One region of the Lysinibacillus fusiformis genome, then DNA from elsewhere that is predicted to be linked to it. Evidence: a T-box and tRNA genes for the amino acid it is inferred to sense, from the RefSeq annotation. Region 1 holds a T-box; the other holds one or more tRNA genes.

Region 1 (15,158 bases):
GAACGAGCTTCAACATGCTCAACAATACCATCATACTTCGCTACTACAGCTGCACCTGAATCACGCGCATCAACATGTTCCATACCAGTACCAACGAATGGTGCTTCTGGGTTAAGAAGTGGAACTGCTTGACGTTGCATGTTGGCACCCATAAGTGCACGGTTCGAGTCATCGTTTTCTAAGAACGGGATACATGCAGTCGCTGCAGAGACTACTTGTTTAGGCGATACATCCATGTAGTCCATTTGCGCTTTATTGAATACAGTGTTATCCCCACGGAAACGACCTACAACTTCATCATTAGCAAAAGTACCATCTGGATTTAACGATGAATTTGCTTGTGCTACATAGTAGTTATCTTCTTCATCAGCTGTTAAATAATCAATTTGTTCAGTTACTCGACCTGTTTCGTGGTCAATACGACGATAAGGTGTCTCAATGAAACCAAATTTATTTACTTTGGCAAATGAAGATAATGAGTTGATTAAACCAATGTTTGGACCCTCTGGTGTCTCGATTGGACACATACGACCATAGTGAGAATAGTGAACGTCACGTACTTCGAAACCAGCACGCTCACGCGTTAAACCACCAGGACCTAATGCAGATAAACGACGTTTATGCGTTAACTCTGCTAATGGGTTTGTTTGGTCCATGAATTGTGATAATTGAGAGCTTCCGAAAAACTCTTTAATTGACGCAATCACTGGACGGATATTGATTAATTGTTGTGGTACGATTGCAGCTGTGTCGTTAATTGACATACGCTCACGTACTACACGTTCCATACGAGACAAACCAATACGGAATTGGTTTTGTAGTAACTCACCAACAGAACGTAGGCGACGGTTACCTAAATGGTCAATATCATCTGTTGCTCCTACTTGGTAAAGTAAGTTGAAGAAATAACTTACTGAAGATAAAACATCAGCAGGAGTAATATTCTTCACTTCTTCATCAATGTACGCATTACCAATGATATTAATTTCTTTTTGCGCTTCATCTTTTGGAGCATAAATCTTAATAGATTGGATGGTTACATCATCTTCAAGCACTCCACCGACTTGTGATAAAGTGCGGTAACCAATACCTTTTGATGAATCTTCTAGGTAAGGTAGGATTTTATCTAAAGTACGACGATCTAGTACAGTACCTTTTTCTACTAAAATTTCGCCTGTTTCTGGATCTACAAGCGTTTCAGCAATCGTTTGATTGAATAAACGATTTTTAATGTGAAGCTTTTTATTCATTTTGTAGCGACCAACATTCGCTAAATCATAACGTTTTGCATCGAAGAAACGAGAGTATAATAAACTTTTCGCACTTTCTACTGTTGGTGGCTCACCTGGACGTAAACGTTCGTAGATTTCTAAAAGTGCTTTTTCTGTACTTTCAGAGTTATCTTTTTCTAACGTATTACGTAAATACTCGTTATCACCGATAATATCGATAATTTCTTGGTCTGAACCGAAACCTAACGCACGTAGTAACACTGTTACTGGTAGCTTACGAGTACGATCAATTCGCACATAAACTACGTCTTTGGCATCAGTTTCATACTCTAGCCAAGCACCGCGGTTTGGAATTACTGTAGCTCCAAAACCTTTTTTACCGTTTTTATCAGTTTTATCATGGAAATACACACTTGGTGAACGAACTAATTGTGAAACGATAACACGTTCAGCACCGTTGATAATGAACGTACCTGTTTCTGTCATTAACGGGAAATCACCCATGAAGACATCTTGTTCTTTCACTTCGTCTGTTTCTTTGTTGTAAAGACGTACTTTCACACGTAATGGAGCTGCGTAAGTAACATCTCGCTCTTTACATTCATCAACATCATATTTAGGATCACCTAATGAATAATCGATGAATTCTAATGAAAGATTACCTGTAAAGTCCTCGATCGGCGAAATGTCACGGAACATTTCACGTAAACCTTCTTCAAGGAACCACTCGTAAGACGCCGTTTGAATCTCAATCAGATTTGGAAGCTCAAGCACCTCTTTAATACGCGCAAAGCTTCTACGCTGGCGGTGTTGTCCGTACTGAACTAGTTGACCTGTCAACTCATTCACCCCTCAATAAAGCGATATTAGGTCTTTGCAAATTCATACAAATAGTGTATGATTTCGAAAGACAAAAAGAAAACGAGTCTTCAAAAAGATCTCATTTTCGGTTAACTAAACTTATCTTGGCAAGTATACCCATATTAAAACATTTCTATACAAAAAGGGCATACGACCTCAAAATAATATTTTTGCATTGTATCATATTATCATAGCCGATTTGTCAAGTCAATAAATTATACATATTTCATTTATTTTTTTGCGCGTACTATCCAGTACCCTTTTTTCTTTTCTACAATATCGACTTCTGAAAACTTTTCTTCCAAGTAACTTACTGTCGATGGCGCTCCTTGTTTCTTCTGAATGACTATCCAAAGCTCACCCGAAGACACTAGTCGATCGTAAGCTCCATCGTAAAAGCGGAAAATCGTTTCCTTCCCCGCACGAATTGGTGGATTCGTTAAGATAGCTGCTGCTTCTACATCTTTATCAACCATCGATAGGCCGTCACTCACAAATATTCGCACATTTTGAACACCGTTCACTTGCGCATTTTTTTGCGAAAGCGCAACTGCACGTTCATTTATATCCATCATAAAAACGGTACGATCTGGATTAGTTTTGGCAATCGATAACCCTATCGGCCCATATCCACAACCTACATCAAAAATCGCACCATCAATATCAGGCATTTGAAAAGCGTCTATTAAAACACGGGATCCAAAATCTACTTCACTTTTACTAAATACACCTGCATCCGTTTCAAATGAAAACGTATGCCCTAGTAACTTGAATGTCCAGTGACGTGGTTTACTTTCAGTTTGAGGCTTACTTGTATAATAGTGATCTGACATTTTCACGCCTCCTCAGAATGAAGAAAAAAGCTCGCCAAAATGACGAGCTTTCCTTTTGTTAAAAAGTAACGCGAGATTACTTAACTTCTACAGATGCGCCAACTTCTTCAAGTTTAACTTTGATTGCTTCAGCTTCATCTTTAGAAACGCCTTCTTTAAGAGCTTTAGGAGCGTTATCTACTACTTCTTTAGCTTCTTTAAGACCTAAACCAGTGATTTCACGAACCACTTTGATTACTTTGATTTTTTCTGCACCAGCAGATGCTAATACTACGTCAAATTCTGTTTTTTCTTCAGCTGCAGCAGCACCGCCAGCAACTACTGCTACTGGAGCAGCAGCTGTTACACCGAATTCTTCTTCGATAGCTTTTACTAAATCGTTTAATTCAAGAACTGTCATAGCTTTGATAGCTTCTAAGATTTGCTCTTTATTCATTATAATTTCCTCCTAATTGGATAATGTTTTATTTTTTGCGGTCATGCCGCAGAAGTTTTAGTGCGTATTAAATTACGCGCCTTGTTCTTCTTTTTGTTCTGCAACAGCTTTTGTTGCAAGCGCGAAGTTACGCACTGGAGCTTGAAGTACAGATAAAAGCATAGAAAGTAGACCTTCGCGTGATGGAAGTTCTGCAAGTGCTTTAACATCTTCAACAGAAGAGATAGTACCTTCAATAATACCCGCTTTAATTTCTAAAGCTTCGTTTTTCTTAGCGAACTCATTGATGATTTTAGCAGGAGCTACAACATCTTCATTTGAGAACGCAATTGCGTTAGGACCAACTAATACTTCGTTGATTCCTTCAAGGCCAGCAGCTTCAGCAGCACGACGAGTTAAAGTGTTTTTGTAAACTTTGAACTCAACGCCAGCTTCACGAAGTTGTTTACGAAGCTCAGTTACTTGTGCAACATTAAGACCACGGTAATCCACAACTACTACAGAAGCAGCGCCTTGGAATTTTTCAGTAATCTCTTGAACTTGTACTTGTTTGTTTTCGATTGCTTTGCTCATGATGACACCTCCTATTAGAATGGGTCATTTATACCGACAAAAGAAAAGCCTCCGAGTCAAATAGACACAGAGGCTGAAAGTCATCATCTTTAAATAAGAATCTGAATTCCGATGTCCTCGGTAGGAACATTAAGTGACAAGTCACTCCTACTGTCTACGGTACAAATGGATAATTCACAACAGCAACTATAGTATCACGTATAGCCACTATCGTCAATACATATATATAAATTATTTTACTACTACGTTAGAAGCGTCAACTTTAATAGCTGGACCCATTGTAGTTGTAATATTTACAGATTTCATGTAAGTACCTTTAGCTGCAGCAGGTTTTGCTTTTTGCACTACGTCAAAAACAGCTAAGAAGTTTTCTACTAATTTTTCTGCTGAGAAAGAAACTTTACCGATAGGAGCGTGGATAATACCAGCTTTATCAGCACGGTATTCTACTTTACCAGCTTTGATTTCTTCGATAGCTTTTGTTACATCAAAAGTAACTGTACCAGTTTTAGGGTTTGGCATTAAACCTTTAGGTCCTAATACACGACCAAGTTTACCAACTTCGCCCATCATGTCAGGAGTTGCTACGATTACATCAAAGTCAAACCAACCTTGTTGGATTTTTTGGATGTATTCTGCATCGCCTACATAGTCAGCACCAGCTGCTTCAGCTTCTTTAAGTTTTTCACCTTTTGCGAATACTAATACGCGTTGAGTTTTACCAGTACCGTTTGGTAGCACTACTGCACCACGGATTTGTTGGTCGTTTTTACGAGTATCAATACCTAAACGGAAAGCAACTTCTACAGTAGCGTCGAAGTTTACTGTGCTAGTTTTTTGAGCAAGTTCGATTGCTTCTTGTGCATTGTATAGTGAGTTACGATCAATTAACTTTACTGCATCTTGCAGTTTTTTACCTTTTTTAGCCATTATATATTTCCTCCTTGATTGTGGTTATAGCGGATTTTACCTCCCACGAATAAAGGTTGCGTGTTCACAAAGAAACTTCGCAACCTTCCAAAAAACAAAACATCAAGTAAATGGGATTAGTCTTCGATAACAATACCCATGCTTCGTGCAGTACCTTCAACCATTAACATAGCAGCTTCCACTGAAGCAGCGTTAAGGTCTGGCATTTTAGTTTCAGCGATTTCGCGAACTTTATCACGTTTAACCGTTGCCACTTTTTTACGGTTTGGTTCACCAGATCCAGATTGGATACCAGCTGCTACTTTAAGTAGAACTGCTGCAGGTGGAGTTTTTGTAATGAAAGTGAAAGAACGATCTTCGAATACTGAAATTTCAACTGGAATAATAAGACCAGCTTGATCAGCAGTACGCGCATTGAATTCCTTACAGAATCCCATGATGTTCACACCCGCTTGACCTAATGCAGGACCAACCGGTGGAGCTGGGTTAGCTTTACCAGCAGGGATTTGAAGTTTTACAACTTTAATAACTTTTTTAGCCACGAGACACACCTCCTTAAGTCCGTGATGTGGTAATTGGGTTGCCCCTCCCACTCAATATCTGTCTGTCAGCTAATTGCCGATAACATTAAAATTATCATTACAGACGTCAAACAAAAGTATGACAGTCTGACCTATGAAATGATACCACTTTTAATTTTTTTAAGCAAGTAGTAATTAACAAAATCTGCGAAACATCTACCAATTAGCATGTAACATTCTATTGTTAGAACTATAACTTTTGAACTTGTTCGAAATCTAGTTCCATAATTGTTTCGCGTCCAAACATATCAACCGTCACTTTTATTTTGCCTTTTTCTGTGTCAATTTCTTCAACACGCCCTTGGAAATGAGCAAACGGCCCTTCTAATACTTCCACTGCTTCACCAACAGTAATATCCACTTCTACAACTTTATCAGTCATACCCATTTGTTGCAGTAGACGATCCGCTTCTTCTGGTAATAAAGGTGTTGGTTTTGCTCCTCCACCAGACGAACCGATAAAGCCCGTAACACCAGGCGTATTTCGAACTACATACCAAGAGTCATCTGTCATGATTAACTCTACTAACACATAACCAGGGAAAACTTTACGCATCATTGTACGTTTTTTCCCATCTTTCATTTCTGTTTCTTCATGCTCAGGAACAATCACACGGAAGATTTTATCTTGCATTCCCATTGTTTCTACACGTTTCTCTAGGTTTGCTTTTACACGGTTTTCATACCCTGAATACGTATGAACAACATACCAATTTTTCTCCATAACTACTAGGACTTCTCGTCCGTCCCTCCCTTACAAATAAAAGTGAAAATGAATCGCGATACGCTCAATGCATTTTTACTCTTTTCACAAACATCTCATTAGAAAAATATAGCTTTCGCTAATTGCTTGCGAAAGCTCGATGATATATACCGAAACTAGCATAGTCATCTATCGCTACTATCATACTCTCCTAGTAGTATTTATCATAATGAGGAGATTTACTGCTCTGCTCTTCACTCCACCCACTTCATCGATCCATTAGATGGCGTTTTCTGCTGAATGAAGATAAAACAAACGAAAAAACCCGTTATTGCAATGGACGGGCTATTTCAAAAATATGCTATTTACTAAATTATAAATCTAAGTACCAGCGGAATAATGATGAAATACCTAAGTCAACTAACACAAAAAATAAAGCCATAATGACAACAGTTGAAATTACAACGACTGTATATTTCGTCAGTTCTTTACTTTTCGGCCAGCTTGTTTTGCGCATTTCCGACATTACATCGCTGAAAAAGCCTTTGATCTTGCCCATTCTAGCTTAACCTCCGAATCAATCAAATCTGTCTATTTACATATCATTTTATAGCGTTTGTTTATGCATTGTATGTTCATTGCAATGCGAGCAAAATTTCTTTAATTCGAGACGTACAGTTGAGCCTTCTTTAGCTGGGAACGTGTAATTTCTCGAACCACATTTCTCGCAATTTAGCACGACTTTTTTTGCCATATAATCACCTTTTTCGGCACTTTGTCTTTTTAAGACTAACACCTATATTTGTCAATGTCAATAAAGGCCTATATGGACTAAGACATTTCCTCAAGCACTAAATGACGTTCTAATTTGCGCTTTACCCGCTGCAATGCATTATCAATAGATTTCACATGACGATTTAATTTAGCGGAAATTTCATGATAAGACTGACCGTCTAGATATAAGGCTAAAACTTGTAGCTCTAATTCACTTAAAATCTCACTCATCTTTTCTTCTAAATATCCAAACTCTTCTCTATGAATCATCAATTCTTCTGGATCATCCATAATAGCACCTGTTAGCACATCCATAAGCGTTCGATCTGACTCTTCGTCGAATATAGGCTTGTCCAAAGAGATATAGGAATTTAGAGGTATATGCTTTTGCCTAGTTGCTGTTTTAATAGCCGTGATAATCTGCCTTGTAATACATAGCTCTGCAAAAGCCCTGAAAGATGCAAGCTTATCTCCTTTAAAATCACGAATCGCTTTATATAAGCCTATCATGCCTTCCTGCACAATGTCTTCCTTATCTGCTCCAATTAAGAAATAGGATCTCGCCTTCGCTCTTACTAACAAACGGTATTTCGTAATTAAATAATCCAACGCATCTGTATTACCTTGATGCACCATTTCAATAAGCTCTTCATCATTGAATCGTTCAAAATCTTGTGTCACTTGTACAATGCTATTTTTAAACATGGTATCACCTCAGCCACAACAGATAATTAGAATCAGTATAACGGAATTGGAAAATATGCGTCAATCAATCATTTCATCCCTCGTCGCCATTTTTCAAAGGCGAGCGCAACATCTGGCTTTAATTCTATACGAGAAGGTGGCTTACTTTCTTGTTTTCGCTTCACATCATGCGTAATTTTATGTTGGATAATACTTGTATCAATTTCTAGCTCTCTAGCCGATTTCCTTAGAGCACCATTCCCAAATATAACACTTTGCTCTGCCATATCAGAGGTTGCTACATGAATTTGTACATTTCTAGCCTTTAATTCATGCGTCATTTTTTCAATACGTTCATCTGCTGTTTCATTTTTTCGTGTATAAATGACTTCTACATCATTTTCTATATAAGATTGCTCTACTCCTGGTACAAGGTGTGCGTCAAAAACAATAATTACGCGCCAACCCATTGCCGCTTTATATTCAGCCATGAGTTCTATCAACCTTCTTCGCGCATCTTCAAAATTCGTATCACGCAATGGCCGCAGCTCTTTCCAAGATCCAATCATATTATAGCCATCAACAAGCAAAATGTTTTTCATTGTTATTCAATCGCTTCTTGACGTTTACGATACACTTCGTACATTAAAAGAGCCGCTGCTACTGATGCGTTCAGTGATGTGACATGCCCAACCATTGGTAGGTGATATAAAAAATCGCATTTTTCTTTTAATAAACGACCCATTCCCTTGCCCTCGCTACCAATAATGATGGCTAATGGTAATGTTGCATCCATCTTTCGATAATCTGCAGATCCCTTCGCATCTGTACCCGCAATCCATACACCGCGTTCTTTTAATTCATCGATTGTTTGAGCAAGATTGTTTACACGTACAACGGGAACATGTTCAATCGCACCTGTAGATGCCTTTGCCACTACTGCTGTTAAACTCACTGATCGACGCTTAGGAATAATTATACCATGTGCTCCTATAGCATCAGCCGTTCTCATAATAGACCCTAGATTATGAGGGTCCTCTAACTCATCTAGGACTAAGAAAAAGGGATCTTCCTGTTTATTAGCTGCTGCTGCAAATAAGTCCTCAAGTTCAGCATACTCATATGCGGCAACAGAAGCAACGATTCCTTGGTGATTGGCACTTGATAATTGATCAACTTTCTTTTTTGGGACAAATTGAACTATAACACCACGTTCACGGGCTAAATCTAGCAGTTCATTGACACCCGATTTTTTTACTCCTTCTGCAATCCATACTTTATTCATATCGCGGCCTGAACGAAGTGCTTCTAACACTGGGTTTTTACCGGCAATAATTTCACCATTTTGTTCTGCCATTATTTAGACACTCCTTTTGATTCCTCGATTATTTGAATAGCATATGCAATGATTTCGTAGACGCGTTCTAGTTCATTTAATAAATATAAACTACCAAGCACCGCCTCAAAACCTGAGCTATTACGATAGGTTTGGACATCAGTATTTTTTGGTACAGAGCCGGATTTGGCATTGCGTCCACGGCGGAACACAGCCAATTCCTCCTCTGTTAAATAATTTTCATCCATCATGCGATGAACGATCATAGATTGCGCTTTTGCTGATACGTAGCGAGTTGCCTCTCGATGAAGTGTATTAGGTTTAACACGACCAGAGCGTAACAAATATTCTCGAATTTTTTGTTCCAATACAGCATCACCCATATAGGCTAACGCCAGCGCATTTAATTGTTTAACATCTTCATTGCGAAGTTTATCCAACTTAATTACCCTCGTTTCCATCTAGTTCCTTGTCGTGTATCTTCTAAAATGATACCTTGGGCTTGCAAATGGTCACGGATCTCATCAGAACGAGCAAAATCACGATTTTTACGTGCCTCCACGCGCTCTTGTAGCAATGCTTCAATTTCTTCGTCTAATAGTTCTTCTTCTTTTGCGAATTCAATACCTAGGACGTCACCTAGTACTTCAAAAGTTTCAATAAAGGTTTCTAATACCTTCTTGCAAGTATTGGCTTCATTTAAGTAAATATTAGCAATACGAGCTATTTCAAATAATACAGAAATCGCATTGGCTGTATTAAAGTCATCATCCATTGCCTCTTCAAACTGTGCTTTTTGTTCCGCAATTTTGCTAAGCCATTCTTCTGAATGGTCACCTAAGCTTACTGTAGTCGTAAGGCGATGTTTCACGTTGTTGTAAGCTGTACGAATGCGCTCTAAACCTGCAGCAGCAGCTTCTACTAAATCCTTCGCAAAGTTAATTGGATGGCGATAATGGACAGATAACATAAAGAAACGTAGTATCTGCGGGTCAATTTGTTTACGAATATCATTCACAAGAATGAAATTCCCAAGAGATTTGGACATCTTTTCATTATCTATATTAATATACCCGTTATGCATCCAATAACGAGCAAATGTCTTATTATTGTGTGCTTCTGATTGGGCAATTTCATTTTCGTGATGTGGGAAAGTTAAATCTTGCCCACCAGCATGAATATCAATAGTATCTCCTAAATGTTCACGAGCCATTACAGAACACTCAATGTGCCAACCTGGACGGCCATCTCCCCATGGGCTTTCCCAGAAAATCTCACCTGGCTTAGCCGCTTTCCATAAAGCAAAATCTAATGCATCATCTTTTTTCTCGCCTGCTTCAATACGAGCACCGATTTTTAAATCGTCAACTGATTGGTGTGATAATTTACCGTAGCCATCAAATTTACGAGTACGATAATACACATCTCCAGCAGACTCATAAGCATAGCCCTTATCAATTAACACTTGAATAAATTGAATGATATCGTCCATATGCTCTGTCACACGTGGATGAACATCTGCTTTTTTGCATCCTAGTGCCGTAACATCCTCAAAATAGGCTGCAATAAAGCGCTCTGTTAATTCATGCACTTCTTCACCTAGCTCATTTGCTGCTTTAATAATTTTATCGTCTACATCCGTAAAATTGGACACAAACTTTACATCATAGCCTTTATATTGAAAATAACGACGTACTGTATCATAAACAATTACAGGACGTGAGTTCCCAATATGGATATAGTTATAAACAGTTGGACCGCAGACATACATTTTCACCTTACCTTCTTCTAGCGGGACGAAGGTTTCTTTTTGTCTTGTTAATGAGTTAAAAATTTGAATACCCATTGTATTTCACTCTCCTTTTCTGATGAATAAAAAAGCGCCCCTATCACTCCTAAAAGGAATGACAGAGACGCTCGATTTGCGTGGTTCCACTCTGATTGAAGGAAAAATCCTTCCACTTTGGACATCCTTTAACGGGGACGACTCGATAAAGCCTACTATCGTTCAGCCTTATGCTCAAAGGTGCATTTCAGTTTTGCCTAGGCTCAGACCACTTTCAGCCGATGATGGTCCTCTCTTAAGAGCATGCGCTACTTACTTCTCCTTATCAACGCTTTTTCAATGTAAATACATTTTACAACGAAAGAATGAATTGTCAATAAATTTCTCTTTATTGCGCAAATTTTTCTACACGGTCAATTGCTTTCTCTTTACCAATTAAACAAATGGCGTTTGGCAGCTCTGGTCCATGTGTTTCACCTGTTGTCACAACACGGATTGGCATAAACAGATTTTTACCTTTATGGCCAGTTGTCTTTTGTACAGCTTTAATCGCAGCTTTTACCGCATCCGGTGTAAACTCTTCTAGTTCCTCCAATTGCGCTTTAAACGCTGCCATTACTTCTGGTACTTGCTCTCCTGCTAAAACCTCTTTCGCTTCTTCATCATATTCAATATGCTCGTTAAAGAATAGGCTAGATAATTCGACAATTTCTGCACCAAAGCTCATTTGGTCATGATAAAGTGCAATTAAATCCGTCGCCCATGCATGTTGCTCTGCAGTAAGTTCTTCAGGTAATAAGCCTGCTTTTTGTAAGTGAGGTAAAGATAATGCGACCACTTCTTCTAAAGATAGTTTTTTAATATATTGATTATTCATCCATGTTAGTTTTTGCTTATCGAACATAGACGGTGATTTAGAAAGACGTTTTTCATCAAAGATTTTAATAAATTCTTCTTTTGAGAAAATCTCCTCTTCCCCTTCTGGAGACCAACCAAGTAATGCAAAGAAGTTGAACATTGCTTCAGGAAGATAGCCTAAATCCTTATATTGCGTAACAAATTGAATAATCGATTCATCACGCTTAGATAGCTTTTTACGGTTTTCGTTAATAATTAATGTCATATGACCAAAGCGTGGATATTCCCAACCAAATGCATCAAAGATCATCATTTGCTTTGGTGTATTCGATAAATGCTCTTCACCACGGAAAACGTGAGAGATTTCCATAAAGTGATCGTCTAAAACAACTGCATAGTTGTATGTTGGAATACCATTTGCTTTTACAAGTACCCAATCACCAATATCTTTAGACTCAAATGTAACTTGTCCACGAACTAAGTCCTCAAATTCATATGTTACATTTTCTGGAATGCGCATACGGATTGTATATGGCTCACCCGCCGCTTCTTTCGCTGCGACTTCATCTGCTGATAAGTGGCGGCATGTACCATCATAAGTTGGAGCTGCTACACCTCTTGCTTTTTGTTCTTCACGAGATGCTTCAAGTTTTTCAGAGGAACAGAAACACTTGTAGGCTACACCTTGCTCTAATAGTTTTTCAGCGTGCTCTTTATAAATATCAAGACGTTCCATTTGACGATAAGGCGCATAAGGTCCACCAATATCAATGGACTCATCATATTCAATACCTAACCATTTTAGGTTATCTAGCTGAGATGCTTCTCCGCCCTCTACATTACGTTCAATATCCGTATCTTCAATACGTACAATGAATTTACCGTTATGATGTTTTGCATATAAATAATTGAATAATGCTGTACGCGCTCCACCGATATGTAAAAAACCTGTTGGAGATGGCGCGTAACGAACGCGAACTTCTTTCGTCATAATTAAAAGCCTCCTAAATTTTCGATCAAAAAATTGACTTTGTTCATTTTACCACTCTGTTACAGGAAATAAAAGCGGAGTTCATCCACATTTATTTCTTAATCAAAAGAATCGTGGCCATTGCCGCTATACCTTCCTCGCGACCTGTAAAGCCTAATCGTTCGGTTGTTGTTGCCTTAACATTTACTTGTGAAGGCTCTGCGTGTAATAATTCAGCAATGCGCTGTTGCATCTGTCCAATATAGGGTGCCATTTTAGGACGTTGCGCCATAATGGTACAATCCACATTACCTAGAGCATAACCCTTATCCTCAACAATTTTCCAAATGTACTCTAATAATTTTGCTGAATCTGCGTCCTTAAATGCAGGGTCTGTATCTGGAAAATGACGGCCAATATCCCCTTCTCCAATTGCTCCTAGAGCTGCATCTGTGACAGTGTGTAAAAGAACATCCGCATCAGAATGTCCTACTAGTCCTTTTTCATGCGGAATTGTAATGCCACCAATAATTAATGGACGCCCTTCTTCAAATGCATGTACGTCAAAACCTTGTCCAATTCGAAACATATTCATCTTCCTTTAATTAATATTTATCATTATCATATCAAAGTTTACCAAAGGGTGTTTGAAAAGCGCTTTAATAATTATCCTCCTCTAGCAGTAATGGGCAGTTTAGAAAGCTATACTCCCTAGACTGCCCAACATTTTTTAAATATGATACTCTATATTTTTCATTTGACTGTTGCTAATATTCGGTGATGGCTGTGAATTGTAAACACGTGAATAAGGGGGAACAGAATGTGTTAGCCAAATATTACTCCCTAAGACGGAATCGTGCCCAATCGTCGTCTCGCCCCCTAAAATCGTAGCACCAGCATAAATGACAACATTGTCAGCAATATTCGGATGACGCTTAATGCCCTTAATCGGATTACCGTTTTCATCTAACGGGAAGCTTAGTGCACCTAATGTTACACCTTGATAAATTTTCACATTCTTTCCAATAGTACAAGTTTCACCGATGACGACCCCTGTTCCGTGGTCAATAAAGAATGATTCTCCTATGGTAGCCCCCGGATGAATATCGATACCCGTTAATCGATGTGCGTATTCTGACATAATACGAGGTACAATTTGTACGCCCATCTCATATAGCTCATGTGCGATTCGGTGAATATAAACAGCCACAATAGATGGATAGCTTAGCAAAATTTCCTCTGTGGATAGAGCTGCTGGGTCACCATTATATGCCGCTTGAATATCTGTTTGTAACACTTGACGAATGGCAGGAAACCGATTAATCAAATTCATAACAATTTTGTCTGCTTGTTCACGGCAATACTTCTCGCAATTGGCAGGATCACTGTCCTCCATATTATAAAACAATACTTTTTCGATAATATCCCGTAAATCTATTGCTGTTTCTCGCAGCTTATTACTGCAAACTACGTTCACTCTTGTTTCATCAATAGGTCTTTTTGTATAAATGCCAGGAAACAGCACCTCATGGAAATTATCTATTATTTTTATAACCCGATCCCGTCCATCAAAGCCTATTGAGTTGTCAACGTCGATGTACTGTTTATTTATACTTGTTAATGAACCTGTAATTTCGGGAACCTTTTGATTTAACCATTCATTTAATGACACAATAAACACCCCTCACATCTTTTTCATCTATTCTATTACCTTATTAAACATATATCCACTATTTCATTACACGTAAGACGATCACATGGATAAAACCCAATTTATTTAAGCCACTCCCAACTTTTATCCACTTCCCACGCCTCCGTTTCTCATTCGACTATCCGTATATCATTATCGTACTTATATGAATTGACATATTTCGAAACAAAGAGGTAATTTTACGAATCACAACATATAAAAAGACTATTCATCCTTAACACTTTCGAATGAATAGCCTATATAAATAAAATTTCTTAAAGATTGAATGATTCACGCTTACGCAAGATTGCCTCACCAAATACTAGATCTTCTTGTGTCGTCATTTTTACATTTTCATAACTACTTTCTACGATGTGTACTTGGTGTCCAAGACGCTCCATTAGCATCGCCTCATCTGTCCCAAGAAAACCTACTTTTTCAGCTACGTCCTCCGCTTCCATAATTAACTCAAAGCGGAATGCTTGTGGTGTTTGCACCATCCATAGGCTTTCGCGATCAACCGTTTCCTCAATAATGCCATTCGTTGATACTTTTTTCATCGTGTCTTTCGCACGAACCCCTGCAATGGCTGCACCGTGATCATGCGCGTTCTGTACAAGCTTTGCAATGATATCATGCGTAATAAACGGACGTGCTGCATCATGGACAAGCACAATATCTACCTGTTGCATCTCTTTCATGCATGAATGAACTGAATGCTGACGCTCAGCCCCCCCATCAGGTAAACCCTTCACTTTCGTAATCTCAAACTGCTCTAGCAGCTTTTGAATATATGCACGTTCTTCTGGTTTAACGGCAAGCCAAATACCTGTGCAGGAGGGATCTTGTTGAAACACTTCTAGCGTGTGTATCAGAATAGGTTTCTCCAAAAGTTTTAAAAATAATTTATT
Region 2 (15,158 bases), 870 kb from region 1:
AACAGATTTTTACACGAATCTTGGAAAAGTAGCACCAGCAAAAACAATTTTTGCAACAAACTCGTCTACTTTATTACCAAGCCAATTTGCTGAAGCAACTGGCCGTCCTGAGAAATTTTTAGCTCTTCACTTTGCTAATACAATCTGGAAAAACAATACTGCTGAAATAATGAAACACCCCGATACAGATATGAAAGTATTTGATGAAGTTGTTGAATTTGCACGCGCCATCGGCATGGTACCACTACCATTGCACAAAGAGCAACCTGGCTATATTTTAAACTCATTACTAGTGCCGTTTTTAGATGCAGCTGAATCCTTACTTGTAAAAGAAGTGGCTGATCCAGAAACAATCGATAAAACATGGATGATTGGTACAGGCGCTCCACTTGGACCATTTGCTATTCTAGACATCGTTGGCATTAACACTGCCTATAATATTGTCGAAGCGAAAGCAACTGCCACTGGCGATGAAAACATGAAAAAATTAGCCAACCTCTTAAAAACAGAGTATATCGACAAAGGCAAACTTGGTCGCGCAACAGGTGAAGGCTTCTACACATATCCAAACCCAAGCTTTGCTAAACCAGATTTTCTAAAAGCTTAATCGATAAAAAGATGTACATAGTACTTTTTACTATGTGCATCTTTTTTTACTTTCCCAATGTTCGTAGTGACAATCCTATCTTCAGATAAGCCGCGTAAGTTATTCCATCATGCATGTAGGAATGAACTCTGGCAACAACAGTATATGTAATCTGGTGACTACTCGAACACCAGAATAGAAAATCGCCTGGTAGCTTTCACAAGAAAAAGTCCCAAAAACTAGGCGCGTCTTGAAATTTTACTGTTGCAAGCTTTTCTATAATTTTTAATTTAATTTCTTGCTCTAGGTCTTCCCTTTCATGATAGTCTGTATTGTGTAAACAATGTTTAATTTTTGGGATGAAATTCTCGATTATTGTTAGCGTCTCTTCAGTATGTTGATTTTCTAAATTTCCCATAGTTTATTCCTCCCTTTTTCCGAGTGAATGATTGAGTTTATTTAAAGCCTTTCTATGATGATTGGATATATTCTGGGGAGTTGTTTGTAATAGTTGAGCTATCTCTTTTATAGAAAGCTCTTTTACATAAATCATCTCTAAAATTTGAAGCTGTTTTACCGTTAGTTTTTGCAAGGACTTTAAGAGCTGTACATCTTCTATATTGTCCAATAATCCTCCACCAATTAAATGATCTAGACCATTTTCATTGCGTGTATCTTCTATTAGTTCTTTTAGGGTCGTCTCCCCCTCCTCTGATAATCCCTTATCTAATATTAATAAAGACCGATTTTGCAGCCTTCTTCTTTTTTTATCAAAATCTAAACTAAAGAAATAAATTAAATTACTTACATATTTGATCTTCCTAACATTTATATAGTGCGATTGAAAAGATTCATCAACGAGTTTCTTATTCAAATCAGTTGGATATAAGATCGCTTTTTGCACCAAATAAAGATTTTGGGAATCCGACAAAAAGCTTTTAATAATTGGATTGTTAACCTGCTCATTATTTCTATAGAAAAATTCCTCTATTTTTTGTTTATCATTCTTCATTTAATAATCCCTCCTATTATCCGCCTTCTTTCTATATAAAGTGAATGTTGTATCTATATTATAAACCAAAATAAGAACAAGTGTTCTTAAAAAAGATAAAAAAATCACCTTTTATACAAAAAAGGTGATTTAATCCAACTTAGTTAAATTTCTAATATAGCTTTTATTTTTTCTGGCTGATAACCAATAATTCTCTCTACTTTATTATCAGCGACTAATAAAGTAAATGGGATAGCGCTACTATTAAATTGCTTAAACTCCATTAATACGTGCTCTTCATTAATATCCTTATTAATATAAGTAATATTATTTTCCTCTAACCACTCCTTCAACCTAACACAATATTGACATCCATCGCTTGAATATACCGTTATATCATACTTCATCTTAGAGACCTCCTTTTTTCTATAAAGAGGATTACAACATAAGAAATGAAACCATGACAAAATAATATTTTTTTATAGGCAGGTTGTTTTTATTACAGAAGAATCCTCTTTACATAGTACAGTTACAATTTTGGTGATATAGCCAAGCGGTAAGGCAAGGGTCTGCAAAACCTGGATCCTCGGTTCGAATCCGAGTATCACCTTATATTACTAATTTGGAGTAAGAGGGAGGGTGATTTACATTATGACACCAGAAAATGTTCCAATTTGGATTAGCCTAATAGGAAACTTTGGATTCCCTATTGCCATAACAGTCTATCTGTTCATTCGCTTTGAAAGGAAAATAGATAAATTAGAAGCTGTCATCATGGAGTTATCTGAAGTTATAAAATCTCTTAATTACAAGAAAGGAGGGTAATCCACATGGAAATTGAAAAATTAATGGCCTGTTACTGTAAAGCAAGAGAAGTTCAATCATTTTATACAAATTGTTTAGCGAGTGACAGTCTGTCCCCAAAAGAACGCGATTTACTAATAAATCTTATACAAAATACTAGTATTTCTTCTAATTTATTGAGGGAATATTGTCAGATTCATGCTAATGAAATATGATCTATTAACAAAATAAACCCATCAAATAATTTAGGTTAAGAACTACCTAATTTTATTTGATAGGTTTTAATTTTTAATAAGTGATTTAAGCTTCTTTAAATCCAAACGTTCCTATTAAAAATGCTATTAGAAATATTATTAGCAAAATGGAATTGAGGATAATTAAAAGTAATTCTACTACCGCATCTCATACCATACCACTTTTTATACAGTCGAATAACAAGAAATCAACATTTATGGAGCAACTTTTATATTATTATGTAATGTCGATAATAAGGTTTTTTCATAATCTTTAAGTACTGACTATTATAAATAAAAAAAGGCAAAGTTGATTTCAGGCAAGGAATGGTTTATTCGATGTGATGAAAACTGTAAATAACACGTGTGGTATAATTGTAATAAAGTCAAACCTTCATTTACATACAAAGGGGCGGTGCTATTTGCAAAGAAAAATTTTTACGTATTTATCAATAATTTTCTTGTTTTTAACATTTCTTATTGGATTGGCTCCTCAATATATTCTGGGAATTGGCATAACAATTCCATTTATTTTAGGAATTTCAGGACTAATATTTGCTATTTTAGGGATAAAGGGACCCACTCGTATGATTTTAGTTGTCCTTAATTCGTTTATATTAGTAGTGTTTATCGGGATTTATCTAATGGCTTTTTATGGATTTAATAAACCTTAAAAGAAGCAAAGTTTATCTTTAAAAGTCAGAATGATAGGAATTTTATGATAGTCTACAAAGAATAGCTATACTATATCTTCTTATAATAATCCATAGTATTTTTTAGGCTAAATAGATGAAAAGTATATAATTGGATTCTCGGGTCTTGCTTTTTTGTATTTGGTGCTTATGAGCCTTCATTATAATTGCCAAAAAGGCGTAGTTTTTGAGATGTTTTAGTATTGGTTAAAAATAAATGCGCGAATAGGTCCTAAATTATTTTTCAGAACAATATAAAGAAAAAATTGTACTTTTTATTTCTCTCTTAATCATTCTATTCTATTTAATTAAAATAACTATTAATTATAATGCATATTACCTATATTCTAAATGTACTACTTTAATCGTTTTATCAAATTCCATAGATTCGAGCTATTAGCCTCCTTATTCATAACGTAACAAACCATTCAAAAGCATATAATTTCGTTTTATAGGTTTAATTTATATTTCCTGAAAAAAATTTAAAAATGCAGTTTAAATCTCCAGTTGTATTTCACTTTACATAGTAATGAAGCACATCATACTAAATGTTGCTTCAAATACTTTAAAAGGGAGAGAAAACAATGACTGAAAAACAAACTAAATCAGGAATTAAAGAGTTATCGAAAAATGAGGTTAACAATTTAGTTGAAAAAGCATTGGCAAATGAAAGTGTGCAGACGCTTATCAACAACTCACTAAATCATTACCCTGCTATTAAAGCTAAGTATACTGATCTTCGAGCTTTAATAACACAATCATTAGGCGGAGAATTTACTAAAGGAACTACCCCTGTACAAGTTCTTACTTTAGTTATGGAAGAACTTCAGACAGTAATTACTTTTACTGTCGAAAACGCAGAATTTAAAGCTGTTTCGCATTTCCATGGTCATTCAAGTGTTATCGAAGTTACACAATCTGTTGGAGTAAATTTATTCCCAATTGTAACTATTAAGATTAATGGAGAGTATTTCGATTATGAATGGCACACAAACCCATTATATGATGTCAATGAATTACGTTCTTCTACACAAAATAATGAACTTAATCTAATGTGGTCAAATTGTACTATCTGTACTACTGTTTGTGACACTATCCAAGGTTTAGGATGTACCTTAGCTGGTACAGCAGCTTGTATGGTAGCTTGTGCTCCAATCGGTACTGTAGCGTGTCCATTTATTTGTGCAGCTGTTTTTGGATTAGTGTGCCTTAGCGAAAATAAGATCACATGTGGACCAGGTTGTAAATCATTAGGGTTTTGCTAAATAGAAATAACAAGTTATAAAGTTAATATCTCCCCACCAATAATGTTATAATTAAAATAGGAGGGGAGATTCTTGTTAGCCTATAAGAGAATAATTATAATACATTTACTTATTATGTTTTCTAGCATTTTTATTAGTTTTCAGATAAAAGGTATATGGATAGGATTACTTATATTTTTATTGGTGTATGCTTCTCTTTTTTGGTTGTTTATTGGACTACCTTATGCATTTCAAACAAAGTCGAAGTTTTTCGAAAGGTATTGGAATTGGTTAGTAAAAGGTGGGAAAATTGGTCCAAAAAGCTAAAGATTTATTCTTTAATATTGCTTAATAATAGTAACAGAATACTCAATTTTATAAGAGAAATATTAAATTTAATCTACCTCCGAAAATGTTAGACTTTTACTAACATTTCAGGGGTAGATTTTTGTTTAATATTGAGCGAATTTCTCCTTTTTATTTATTATCATCTTCCTTCTAACACTTTATTATTTAAAAGGAGATGACAAAATGAAATATGAAATCATTTTAGAGCGGGTAAAAGTGGTCAAGTTGTTTAAAGTTTTAAATGCAGTTCCTGATAATTTAGATAAGATTCGAGCAAGGGAATTTTGGCAAGAAACAGATCAAGGTTCAGGATCTGTTATTGCTGTATTAGATAGTGGTGTTCAGGTTGACCACCCGAGTTTAAAGGACAATATTATTGATGGCTATAATTTCACAGATGATGATGAAGGTAATCCTTCAATATTTAAAGATTATCTTGGACATGGTACACATGTAGCTGGAATTCTAGCTGCTGTTGATAATGGCAAGGGAATCACAGGTATTGCGCCAAAAAGTAAACTTCTTATATTAAAAGTAATAAATCACAAAGGAAGAGGAAGCTTTGAAAGTTTGATTAAGGCGATTATGTATGCAGTTAATTGGACTGGACCTAATGGAGAAAAAGTAAACATTATTAATATGTCACTTGGCAGCCCAGAACCAAATGAAGAATTGCATAAAGCCATAAAATATGCCCGTTCAAAAGGTATAGTATTAGTTGCAGCAGCGGGAAATGAGGGCGATGGAGAAAGCGCAACTATCGAAATATCATACCCTGGTTTTTACAAGGAAGTAATTCAAGTCGGCTCTATATCTGAAACAGATACGCCTTCAAAATTTTCTAATACGAATGTTAACTTAGATTTTGTAGGGCCTGGTGAAAATATATTATCAACGCATTTAAACAGTGATTATGTAGAATTGACAGGAACCTCTATGGCAGCTCCGTTTGTTGCCGGTGCGGCTGCACTTATCATAAAAATAATCAAACATTGTGAACCCCATTTGATTCCAATGTATGTATTTGACTACTTGTTAACTCATGCTCTTTCATTGGATCATTTCTCCATTAATCAGGTAGGGAATGGTTTTATTCAGTTGAAATAATTTGTGTTAACAATGGCAATTTAATTACTCCCTTTAAAAGGTAAACATCAACAATTTCCTTTTAAGAGGAGTATTTTTCTTGTTTTTAGTTCATTGTACTACTCATTACCATTTTCAGTATAATAAACAGTAAGTGCTGTTGATATTTGAAACCTTAGGTATTTAGCAAAAACTTATTTATTGAAAGGATTTGAATAAGGGATGGATATTCTACTTCCAATAGAAATAGGCTTTTTCGCTAATATGTTAGTATTTGGAATAAGTATACTTGTTATAAAAGATAAAAGAAAAGCATCAAAGCTAACACTTATTTTCTTCGAAATCATTGTTCTTCTGTCGTTGATCATTGGTAGTTGGTCAGAAATGGGCTTATTTGTTATAAGCTTAGGCATATTACTCTTATGTATGTGTTTATATTTATATATTTTTATTGAGCGTACCTTCAGACCTATAGAGTAATGCTTGTAGTCCGCAGAATGCACGAATACCAGCCACCGCTGTAGTATGTCCTGAGACTCTTGAGGCAACAGGCACTGAGGTATTTATTTGTAAGAGCTTTAATCCGAAATGACGGCAGCACTCTTTTTAAAAGTACTGCCGTGTGACTTACCTGTTTATCTGCATACCATATATGTAAGAACAAATATGTAGATGGGGGGATTTTATGGAACTGATTTTGACCATTTTTCTCATGCTAGATATTCCCTACAATTACTTTCACCATTCATTCCCCATTACGATTGAATACTTGGGGATTCTTGGATTTTGGCTAGCACTCCCATTATCGGTCATTATTATCTTGCTAAGTATATGGTTACTTATAAAAAAAGTGGGCATTGTTAGCTCTTTACTTATTCTTTATATTACGGGGATTCTTTTATTCATTGCTTTATTTTCATTGTTCCATTGATACTCATCATAATAAATTGAAGCCTTTGAAGATAGAAACTTCAAAGGCTTTTTAACTTTTTTAGAAATACAGCACCATATAATCCTCATCAAAATATTGCTGTCCTATTTTTAAGGCGTTTCGCTCTGTTCCAAAAACGTGAAAGCCTAACGATGTGTATAATCCCTTTGCTGATTCATTGGAAGACACAACTGTTAAATTAATTTGTTCGACGTCTACTAGTGATTTTGCTTGATTGATGACCTCTACCATTAGTTGTTTTCCAATGCCCAATCCTCGCTTTTTTGGTGAAACATAAACGGCAAAAATGCTCGCTTTATGCTTTAGCTTCATTTTATTTGCTTGCACCAATGTTGCCACACCGAGTAATTCCTCCTGGTCAAATGCACCAAATGTAAATGTTCCTTGTCCTTCGAGCCTACTTGCAAACGACTCAAGTGACAAATCCTTTTCTTCCTCGAAGCTAGAGCCAAAAGCTTCAGGATTTGTTTGCAATCCCTCTAACCTTAAATCTCTATATACCTCAGCATCAGCTGCTGTTAATTGTCTAATTTCCATGCCTTTCCCTCCCATCGTACTTTTCCTATTTATCGGCCATAACGATTAGCATTTAATGTACTTTTCCTATAACAATCCTTAAAATGGAAATAAAGGAGTTGAAAATCTATGAAATCTACTAGTATGGTGAAACATTTTCTTACGTTAGAGGAGCAACGAGCACACTATCTACCAGCTATTCATACGCTTCCACAAGAGGAACTATGGCAGCAAGGACATGAAGGAAAATGGTCCATTGGTGAACACTTTTATCACCTCTATTTGATTCTCAAAATGTTACATACAGCAACCAAATATTCTTTCTTCCTCACACCTTTTGCCAAAATGCGAAGAAACAAGCCCTTCGCTACTGAAATACATGATATTTATGAAGAATATCAATCTAAAAAAGGACAAGGAATGCGAGCACCAGCTATTTTAGTTCCATCTAAGAAACTACGCTTTGCCTTAAATAGTTATGATATCGAGCAATTACTTATCAACGAGACACTTGCTTTGCAAAAATTAGTAAAAGATATAGACGAGGATGTTGCCGGACACATTATCTTTCCAGATCCCATTGCGCATTATCCTAATCTAATTCAAGCTATTCAGTTGTTGGCTATTCATGAGAGACATCATTTTAATATTATGAAAGGGTTAAAATTATATTGAAAGGTACAATTAATGAAGTCAAATAGAGCCAATTTGATTTTATGTCCATCAAAACTGGCTCTGGATTTTTCAGTATAGCAACTTTGTCATGGAAAAATTTCATTAGGAAACGCTACGATCTCTTTGCTCTACAACAACACTTAAAATTCCAAACAATAACAGTAATAAGACGCCCATTAACGTAATATTTGACCATTGTAACCTTGTATCAAAAAGCTGAAAAAAGAAGGTACATACAGGAATAAAACACAGTGACATCATGACTAGAAATACTTCACAATATTGAATACCCTTCTGTAATAAATACATTGGAATCAAAACACCGATGACTGTCATCAGTAAAATCCAACCAATGTTTTCAAGTAAATAAGTAAACATGACATCATATGTAGCGATAAATGATAGCAAAATGATACCATAAAATCTTTTTGCTAAAATCATTGAGCTTGTCCATCCTAATTGACTGAGCCGCTTAGAATAGACTGTACATAATACTGCACCAAGTCCACACAATATGCTTGCCCCGACTCCTAAAATACTTGATTGGTCCCATGTTTGTACAGCCGATTTCCCTGTAAAAATAGCACCAATTAGTAATAAACTAGCTGCAAATATGCCAATTGCAATACCCCACTGTGCATTTATCACTCGTTTTTTCTGCTGTATTGCAAGTAGCAATGCAAACAATGGGCCTAGTCCCATTTCAAGAGAGCTCACTATCGCAGGTTCAATATATTTTAATGCAAAGTAAAACCCCATAAAGGCTAATATGGAAGCACCGTTTAACTTCCATAAAGATGATCGAGCCTCTTTCCAGCAGGGCTCTACCTTTTGCTTACTTGTGATTAATTGAAAGAAGACAGTCGTGAGAAAAAAACTAATGCCTGTGAAAAGAAATGGATGCACCGCTTGTACACGGTTCGAGTAATACACTTGGCTAATAGACGTTAAAATGGCTGACAATAGTAAACTTATTACCCCTATTGCATATAGATTACGTTTATTTTCAACTATAACTCCCATAGATTTCCTCCTGATAGGATGTCTACTCATATGTTTACTATTGCGTCGCTAGAGTAAACTTCTTTACTAGGTTCTCCAAACTGTCCTCTACATGGTGGCAGTCGACGAAGAATACCTTCACTTCGGTACTTTGGTCACCTTCATTTGTGTTGAAGTAGATTTCTTTCATTTGTTCAACCTCAGTATTCAATGGATAGATAAGCCAAATTTCTTTAGCGTGATATTTTTTAGCGTAAGCATACATTTGATACATATCTGCCTGTGTAATTCCATAGTTATTGTGTGGCGTATTACTTAGCATTTTCCATTTTGTATCTAAAACAATTTTGCCAGCGCCATTAGTTAACACTATATCTGGTCGTAATGCAAATTTTCCTTGAAATAAATGATAGCCTTTATCCTGTAATTGCACCTGCCATGCTGAATTACTTAGTAGCTTTTTCAGATGAAAGCCAATATAAGACTCAAAAACTTTTTCCATTGGGAATAATAATGCTTTTCTAAATGAATTTCCCGAAAAAGTTGTAAAGCTTTCATCATTTAAAAAAATGTTAGACCATTGCATAATCGTTTCATAATCTTTTGAGTTACGATCAATCTTTACCTTTGAAAAGTCTTTGCTGTAGTTTTTTGATTGCTCAATCAGTTCAAAGTGTACGAGCAGTTTACGAATTTCGTTTATATTGTCATTACTTGTTGATTGTTTTAGCAATTTAAGTAATGTAGCCTTGATTAAGCGGTTTTCGGCCCGATTCATCCCAAACTCATCGTAGCGTGTATAGAAACGTTCTCTATGAACAAGGTTATATTTTAATTGCTGTGAAAATACCATTTTACCTTTGTATACATTTAAGTTATCTTCCATCGCATAATAGGATGATTTAAGCCCCTTTTTAATCAGTTTTTGCACTTCTTGAATGTACAATCGAATGAAAATTTCCAATAATGTCATACGATCTGTCCGAAGGCTAGTCTCATTAAATGTTTTGCTAGGAAATTCTTGTAGCGATTTAAGCATTTTCACAAATGTTTTTTTAGGGTCAATGGCTGTTTTCCCATATATTTTTGGCAAAATTTGAATTTGTGTACCATTCTTCAATTGCACAATACCAACATAATTTTTTGCACGAATGACCTTTCCAACATGTCGCTTTGTGGAAACAGAGAAAAAATCGTATGCCTCAACATCTTCCATTTCATTGCAGTGCAAAATCATATTTTCAAGCTGCTCGAAAGAATCCTTATCTAAGTATATATACTCATCTTTATAAGCTTTATTGCATGTCAGGATATCGTATTCCTTCATTTCAATTAACCTCTTCATTCTCGACCCTTCCATATATCCCGATATAGCTTGATGGTTCCTCGAATGCACTTGCTTGAAGATGGTATTTTGTTTCTGGGAGGTCTATATCAATGTCTCGACCAAATAATCCTTTTATACTTAATTTCTCATCCAAAATAAATCGATATTGCTGTGGTTTTAAATGATCTCCTAACACTAACTGAATCTTACTATAATCTTCATAAAAATATTCTTGGAGAAGCGGAATAATCGCATTCTTAAAAATAGTAGCTAGATTTTCTAATGAATTGTCTTCTTTTAAGCTCATAAAATATGCATGACCAATAGTATGTTCACGATCATATAGCGCTTCAATACGAGCGTTCATGACTTCCATTAGACGTTGAATATGGATATTTCCTACTTTTATATCAGCTACTGCATTCAAATTTGGCAGCATTTCAATAAAGTCAAAGCGTCTTCTAAGTGCTGTATCCATCAGGGCAATCGAACGATCGGCTGTATTCATAGTTCCCAGTAAATAGACATTTTGAGGTACCCCGAAATCCTTTTTAGAATAGGGAAGCTTTACATGCATTTCTTCTTGCGCCCCAATTCGTTTTGTCGGCTCAATTAATGTAATAAGTTCACCAAAAATCTTCGATATATTGCCTCGATTAATTTCATCGATAATAAAGACATAATTATTAGTGTTTTCTTCCACATCGATTTGATCATTTTGCGAGTATTTTAAAATTAAATTATTTACATCATTAATCGATAGTCTCCAAAGCTCATAAATGGTTTGCTGCACTAAGTTCGTTTTGCCATTTAGCTCATAAATATTTTCATAGATATCCGTGGCTATCCATTCTACTTCTCGACTCCTTTTAAAATCTTCCTCAGCCTCTAACCATTCTGGCTCTCCCGTGACAATGCCAATTGCATCAATATGCTTTTGATCACCTAAAGAAAAGACAATATCTCCAACACTCATTCCCTCATAGAAATAGTACAAGGTATCTGAAGGATAGTCCCCATCCTCAATAAAGTCAGTACCTTCCTCATCCCAGCCTATACGAATTTGATTGTCCTTAAAGCATTCCTCTTTCAGCCAATTATTCCCACTTCCTCCTAGAGAAATCTTCCAAACTTTTTTATTTCCTTCCATCACCTGATTATGAGCAGTTAATTTTAATTGCTGCGCTTGCTCACAAAATTCTTTAAACACCCCTGATTCAATTTTGTATTGAATGCTCTCTTCTGCTTCATCGTTTAAAACAGGCTTGATTCCCTCAATAAACTCTTCATATCCATATGATTGATGAAAAGTAACGAATCGAATCTGACCTTGCTTTTTATACGCAAGATAACGTTCAAAAACGTCTTGATACGCTTCTGCACAAATCGCCATAAAGTCTTTATTCTCAATAATACTAACCGCGTAGTTCACTGTATTATACGTTTTCCCTGTTCCTGGTGGACCGTACAGGATTGTATTGATATTACATTTATTCATTTTTGGGGAATCCTCCTCTAAACTTCATATTTCTAGCAACTCTGATTGGTAAGCTTGTATTGCTTAGGTATCTTCTATCAAGAAATTTATTCCCATCATAATACCATAAATTCATACAAATATTACTAGTTATTTTATAAAAATAACCAACTTATCTACTAAGATCATCCTATATTATTTAATTTTTCTACAACAAAAAAATCCGTAAAGGTCACTATAAAACTGACATTTACGAATTTTTTATTACTCTTTTACATCAGCATGCGTAAAAACTTTTCAAAATGCACGCCTGCCTCACGGGGTACTTGCTCCTTCGAAGTAGCTTCAATTGCAGCGGCTAAAAATGTTTCCGCTAGTTTCATTGACTCCATTAAATCTTGTCCACGCATCATGCCGCCCATCATGATGGATGCGAACAGGTCGCCTGTACCTGAATAGCTCTCACCATTATAGTTGCGGATACTATGAAAAGACCGCTCAGAATCGACAAACATATTCCCTACATAACGCTTGTCCGCATCTGCTGCTGGTGGATTCAAACCCGTAATAATGACGTTTGATCCAGTTGTTTGCTGTAGCTGCTGACCTGCCTCTTCAAGGGCATGAATATAATCTAATTCATTTTGATAGCTCTGTAGCCTCTCATAGGATAAACCTGTAAGCAAGCAACATTCCGTAACATTTGGCGTAATAATATCCGCACACTTTACTAACGCTCTCATACGATCAAGCAATTCACCCGTAAACATTTTATAGACTTCACCATGATCACCCATCACTGGATCAACAAGCAATGTCGTCTTCTTTGAGTGAAACACGTCTAAAAAGCGAAATATATTATCGATTTGCTCCTTACCTGTAACAAAGCCTGTGTGAATACCATCAAAGGTAGCTCCAAGCTTGCTCCACTCATCTATAAAAGAGTCCATCTTTGATGTTAAATCTTCGCAATAAAAGCTCGAATACCCCGTTTGTGCCGTTAAAATAGCTGTAGGTAGTGGCACAGCCTGTACACCCATCACAGACAGCACAGGCATCGCAGCCGTTAACGAGCACTTTCCAAAGGACGACATATCTTGAATTACCGCAACTTTTTTCATCATTCATTCCACCTAACTCATCCTGCTTTTACTCTCCTCATCGTATCATAATTAGATAAATGCGAAAATAACCTCGAACTGACCCTTAATTTTTTTATAAAATTGACACTTTTACAACAGTCAGTCCTTTGCTAAAGTAAAAATCATCAAAATATTCATCATAGTGAGGAAGAGACAAATGCAAAATATACAAAGGCCAACATCCTATACAAAATCACGCACCAAAACATTTGATTTAGTCATTACAGCCATTTTAGCAGCACTTGTTTTTGTTGCTACAATGTTTATCAATCTTAAGCTACCGATCGGGCAAGGTGGACTTATCCACTTAGGAACATCCATGCTGTTTATTTCTGCTATTTTATTCGGACCTAAAAAAGGTGCACTTGCTGGAGCCATTGGAATGGGCTTATTCGATATCGTAGGTGGCTGGTTAATTTGGGCACCCACGACTATTATTTCACGCGCATTACAAGGCTTCATTGTCGGTAAAATTGCTTGGTCAAAAGGACATAAAGGTGATAATCTTGGGCTGAATATTTTAGGAGCAGTAGTATCAATGCCCGTGATGATTGCTGTTTACTATGTTGGGCAAGCCATTATGTTCAACAGCTGGATTGCCCCGATGGCATCCATTCCAGGAGACGTCATTCAAAACATCGTAGGCTTAGTTATCGCCATCCCAGTATGTGTTGTACTGAAAAAAACACCATACTTCAAAAAGAATTTTTAATGAAAAAACGCCATCTTGCTGTTTTACACAGTACAGTTGGCGTTTTTTATGGAGTGCTATGCAGAAACAATGAATTTCAAGATAAAGCGAAACTAGCCTTGATCTTTTTCATACTATAGGGTGGAGGTGTAAAAATGCCAAGAGTAAAATACCGTGATGCAGACGTTGCTTTAATGGCAAGGATGATGAGAGCGGAAGCTGAGGGTGAAGGAAAACAAGGCATGCTTTACGTGGGCAATGTCATTGTGAATCGTGCAGTAGCATCTTGTTTAGACTTCAACGATGTTAGAACGATTGAGCAGGTTATTTACCAGGTTCAAGGTGGAAATTATTCTTTCGAAGCCGTTCAAAAAGGCAATATGTTTTACCAACGAGCGAGAGAAACGGAAAAAAGATTAGCGAAACAGAACTTAGATTTCTGGCGAGATCATCCAGCAAAATACGCACTTTGGTACTTCAATCCATATGCCCCATGTCCCCCAACATGGTACGGCCAGCCGTTTACAGGGCAATTTAAAAATCATTGCTTCTATGAACCCGCTCCAGATACTTGTGCTAGTGTATATATGGGATAGTTAGTTCATCATTGTAAAGGGAATACCTCAATTGCAGGTATTTCCTTTGTTCTCCCATTATTTAACATGGCTTAATCCATTACTTTCAAAAGCTTTTCCTTAAACATTATCACACCAATCAAGCCAATTATAGAAAATATAACAGGCGAAATGAAGCCGTAGTAGTACCCATCACTTACATTACCTGTGGCAGCTTGAAAGTAATCTAAAATATAGCCAAAAATAATGGGCAACAATGCAGCACTTAGAAAGCCACCTGTATTGGCAAACCCAGAAACAATGCCGGATTCAGTTAGAGGGAAAGTTTGACGAACTGCCGCAAAGGTTAAGGCACTTGCGCCATAGCCAAAGCCAATGAGAAAGAATAGGACGATGAGCATGAAAAATGGAGGATGTCCTTTCAATAAAAGAAATGAAAACCAGCTCAATAAAACTGTAATATGAACAACAATATATGGTTTTTTAATCGTTCCTAGCCAGCCGGCAATCCAACTCATTAAAGGAGCTCCTATAAGCGCCCCGACTAATCCAATCATAATCAGCTGACTAGCCTCTGAACGGGACATCTCATACATATTGATCCCATATGGTACTGCCCACGAACTGATAAAACCAACATAACCTCCAACAACGCCAAAATGGCAAAAAAATAAAGCCCATGCTTGCCTGCTTGAAAATATTCTTCGTAATAATATGGAGCTTTTTTCACGTTGTATTTCTTCAGTTATGCTTATGGGTTCCTTTGAAAAGATACGTTTTGTGTTTTTTATCAGCACAAAATAAAGAAGTACACCAC

The links. The T-box of region 1 lies ahead of cysS (cysteine--tRNA ligase). A T-box ahead of a tRNA ligase gene usually reads a tRNA of that ligase, here a tRNA-Cys.
Region 2: it encodes a tRNA-Cys, which carries the amino acid that the T-box ahead of cysS (cysteine--tRNA ligase) is inferred to sense. The anticodon was not compared.

What each region holds. Positions count from the first base shown of each region.
Region 1 is NZ_CP070490.1:1,632,960-1,648,117, forward strand. It holds gene rpoB (DNA-directed RNA polymerase subunit beta) at 1-2,081, opposite strand, end outside; gene JTI58_RS08145 (class I SAM-dependent methyltransferase) at 2,324-2,926, opposite strand; gene rplL (50S ribosomal protein L7/L12) at 3,003-3,362, opposite strand; gene rplJ (50S ribosomal protein L10) at 3,435-3,935, opposite strand; ribosomal protein L10 leader region at 3,968-4,113, opposite strand; gene rplA (50S ribosomal protein L1) at 4,167-4,865, opposite strand; gene rplK (50S ribosomal protein L11) at 4,982-5,407, opposite strand; gene nusG (transcription termination/antitermination protein NusG) at 5,637-6,170, opposite strand; gene secE (preprotein translocase subunit SecE) at 6,523-6,708, opposite strand; gene rpmG (50S ribosomal protein L33) at 6,757-6,903, opposite strand; gene sigH (RNA polymerase sporulation sigma factor SigH) at 6,981-7,628, opposite strand; gene JTI58_RS08190 (NYN domain-containing protein) at 7,697-8,209, opposite strand; gene rlmB (23S rRNA (guanosine(2251)-2'-O)-methyltransferase RlmB) at 8,212-8,964, opposite strand; gene JTI58_RS08200 (Mini-ribonuclease 3) at 8,964-9,404, opposite strand; gene cysS (cysteine--tRNA ligase) at 9,389-10,789, opposite strand; T-box leader at 10,850-11,067, opposite strand; gene gltX (glutamate--tRNA ligase) at 11,118-12,578, opposite strand; gene ispF (2-C-methyl-D-erythritol 2,4-cyclodiphosphate synthase) at 12,670-13,146, opposite strand; gene epsC (serine O-acetyltransferase EpsC) at 13,288-14,229, opposite strand; gene ispD (2-C-methyl-D-erythritol 4-phosphate cytidylyltransferase) at 14,523-15,158, opposite strand, start outside.
Region 2 is NZ_CP070490.1:759,922-775,079, forward strand. It holds gene JTI58_RS03840 (3-hydroxyacyl-CoA dehydrogenase) at 1-607, shown strand, start outside; gene JTI58_RS03845 (hypothetical protein) at 804-1,004, opposite strand; gene JTI58_RS03850 (sigma-70 family RNA polymerase sigma factor) at 1,008-1,598, opposite strand; gene JTI58_RS03855 (glutaredoxin family protein) at 1,742-1,984, opposite strand; tRNA gene JTI58_RS03860 (tRNA-Cys) at 2,117-2,187, shown strand; gene JTI58_RS03865 (YvrJ family protein) at 2,229-2,402, shown strand; gene JTI58_RS03870 (hypothetical protein) at 2,408-2,596, shown strand; gene JTI58_RS03875 (hypothetical protein) at 3,037-3,288, shown strand; gene JTI58_RS03880 (hypothetical protein) at 3,891-4,571, shown strand; gene JTI58_RS03885 (S8 family peptidase) at 5,082-6,005, shown strand; gene JTI58_RS03890 (hypothetical protein) at 6,670-6,915, shown strand; gene JTI58_RS03895 (GNAT family N-acetyltransferase) at 6,976-7,473, opposite strand; gene JTI58_RS03900 (DinB family protein) at 7,582-8,127, shown strand; gene JTI58_RS03905 (DMT family transporter) at 8,230-9,150, opposite strand; gene JTI58_RS03910 (McrC family protein) at 9,188-10,474, opposite strand; gene JTI58_RS25020 (McrB family protein) at 10,458-11,954, opposite strand; gene JTI58_RS03920 (pyridoxamine kinase) at 12,206-13,054, opposite strand; gene JTI58_RS03925 (ECF transporter S component) at 13,233-13,787, shown strand; gene JTI58_RS03930 (cell wall hydrolase) at 13,922-14,362, shown strand; gene JTI58_RS03935 (MFS transporter) at 14,434-15,158, opposite strand, start outside.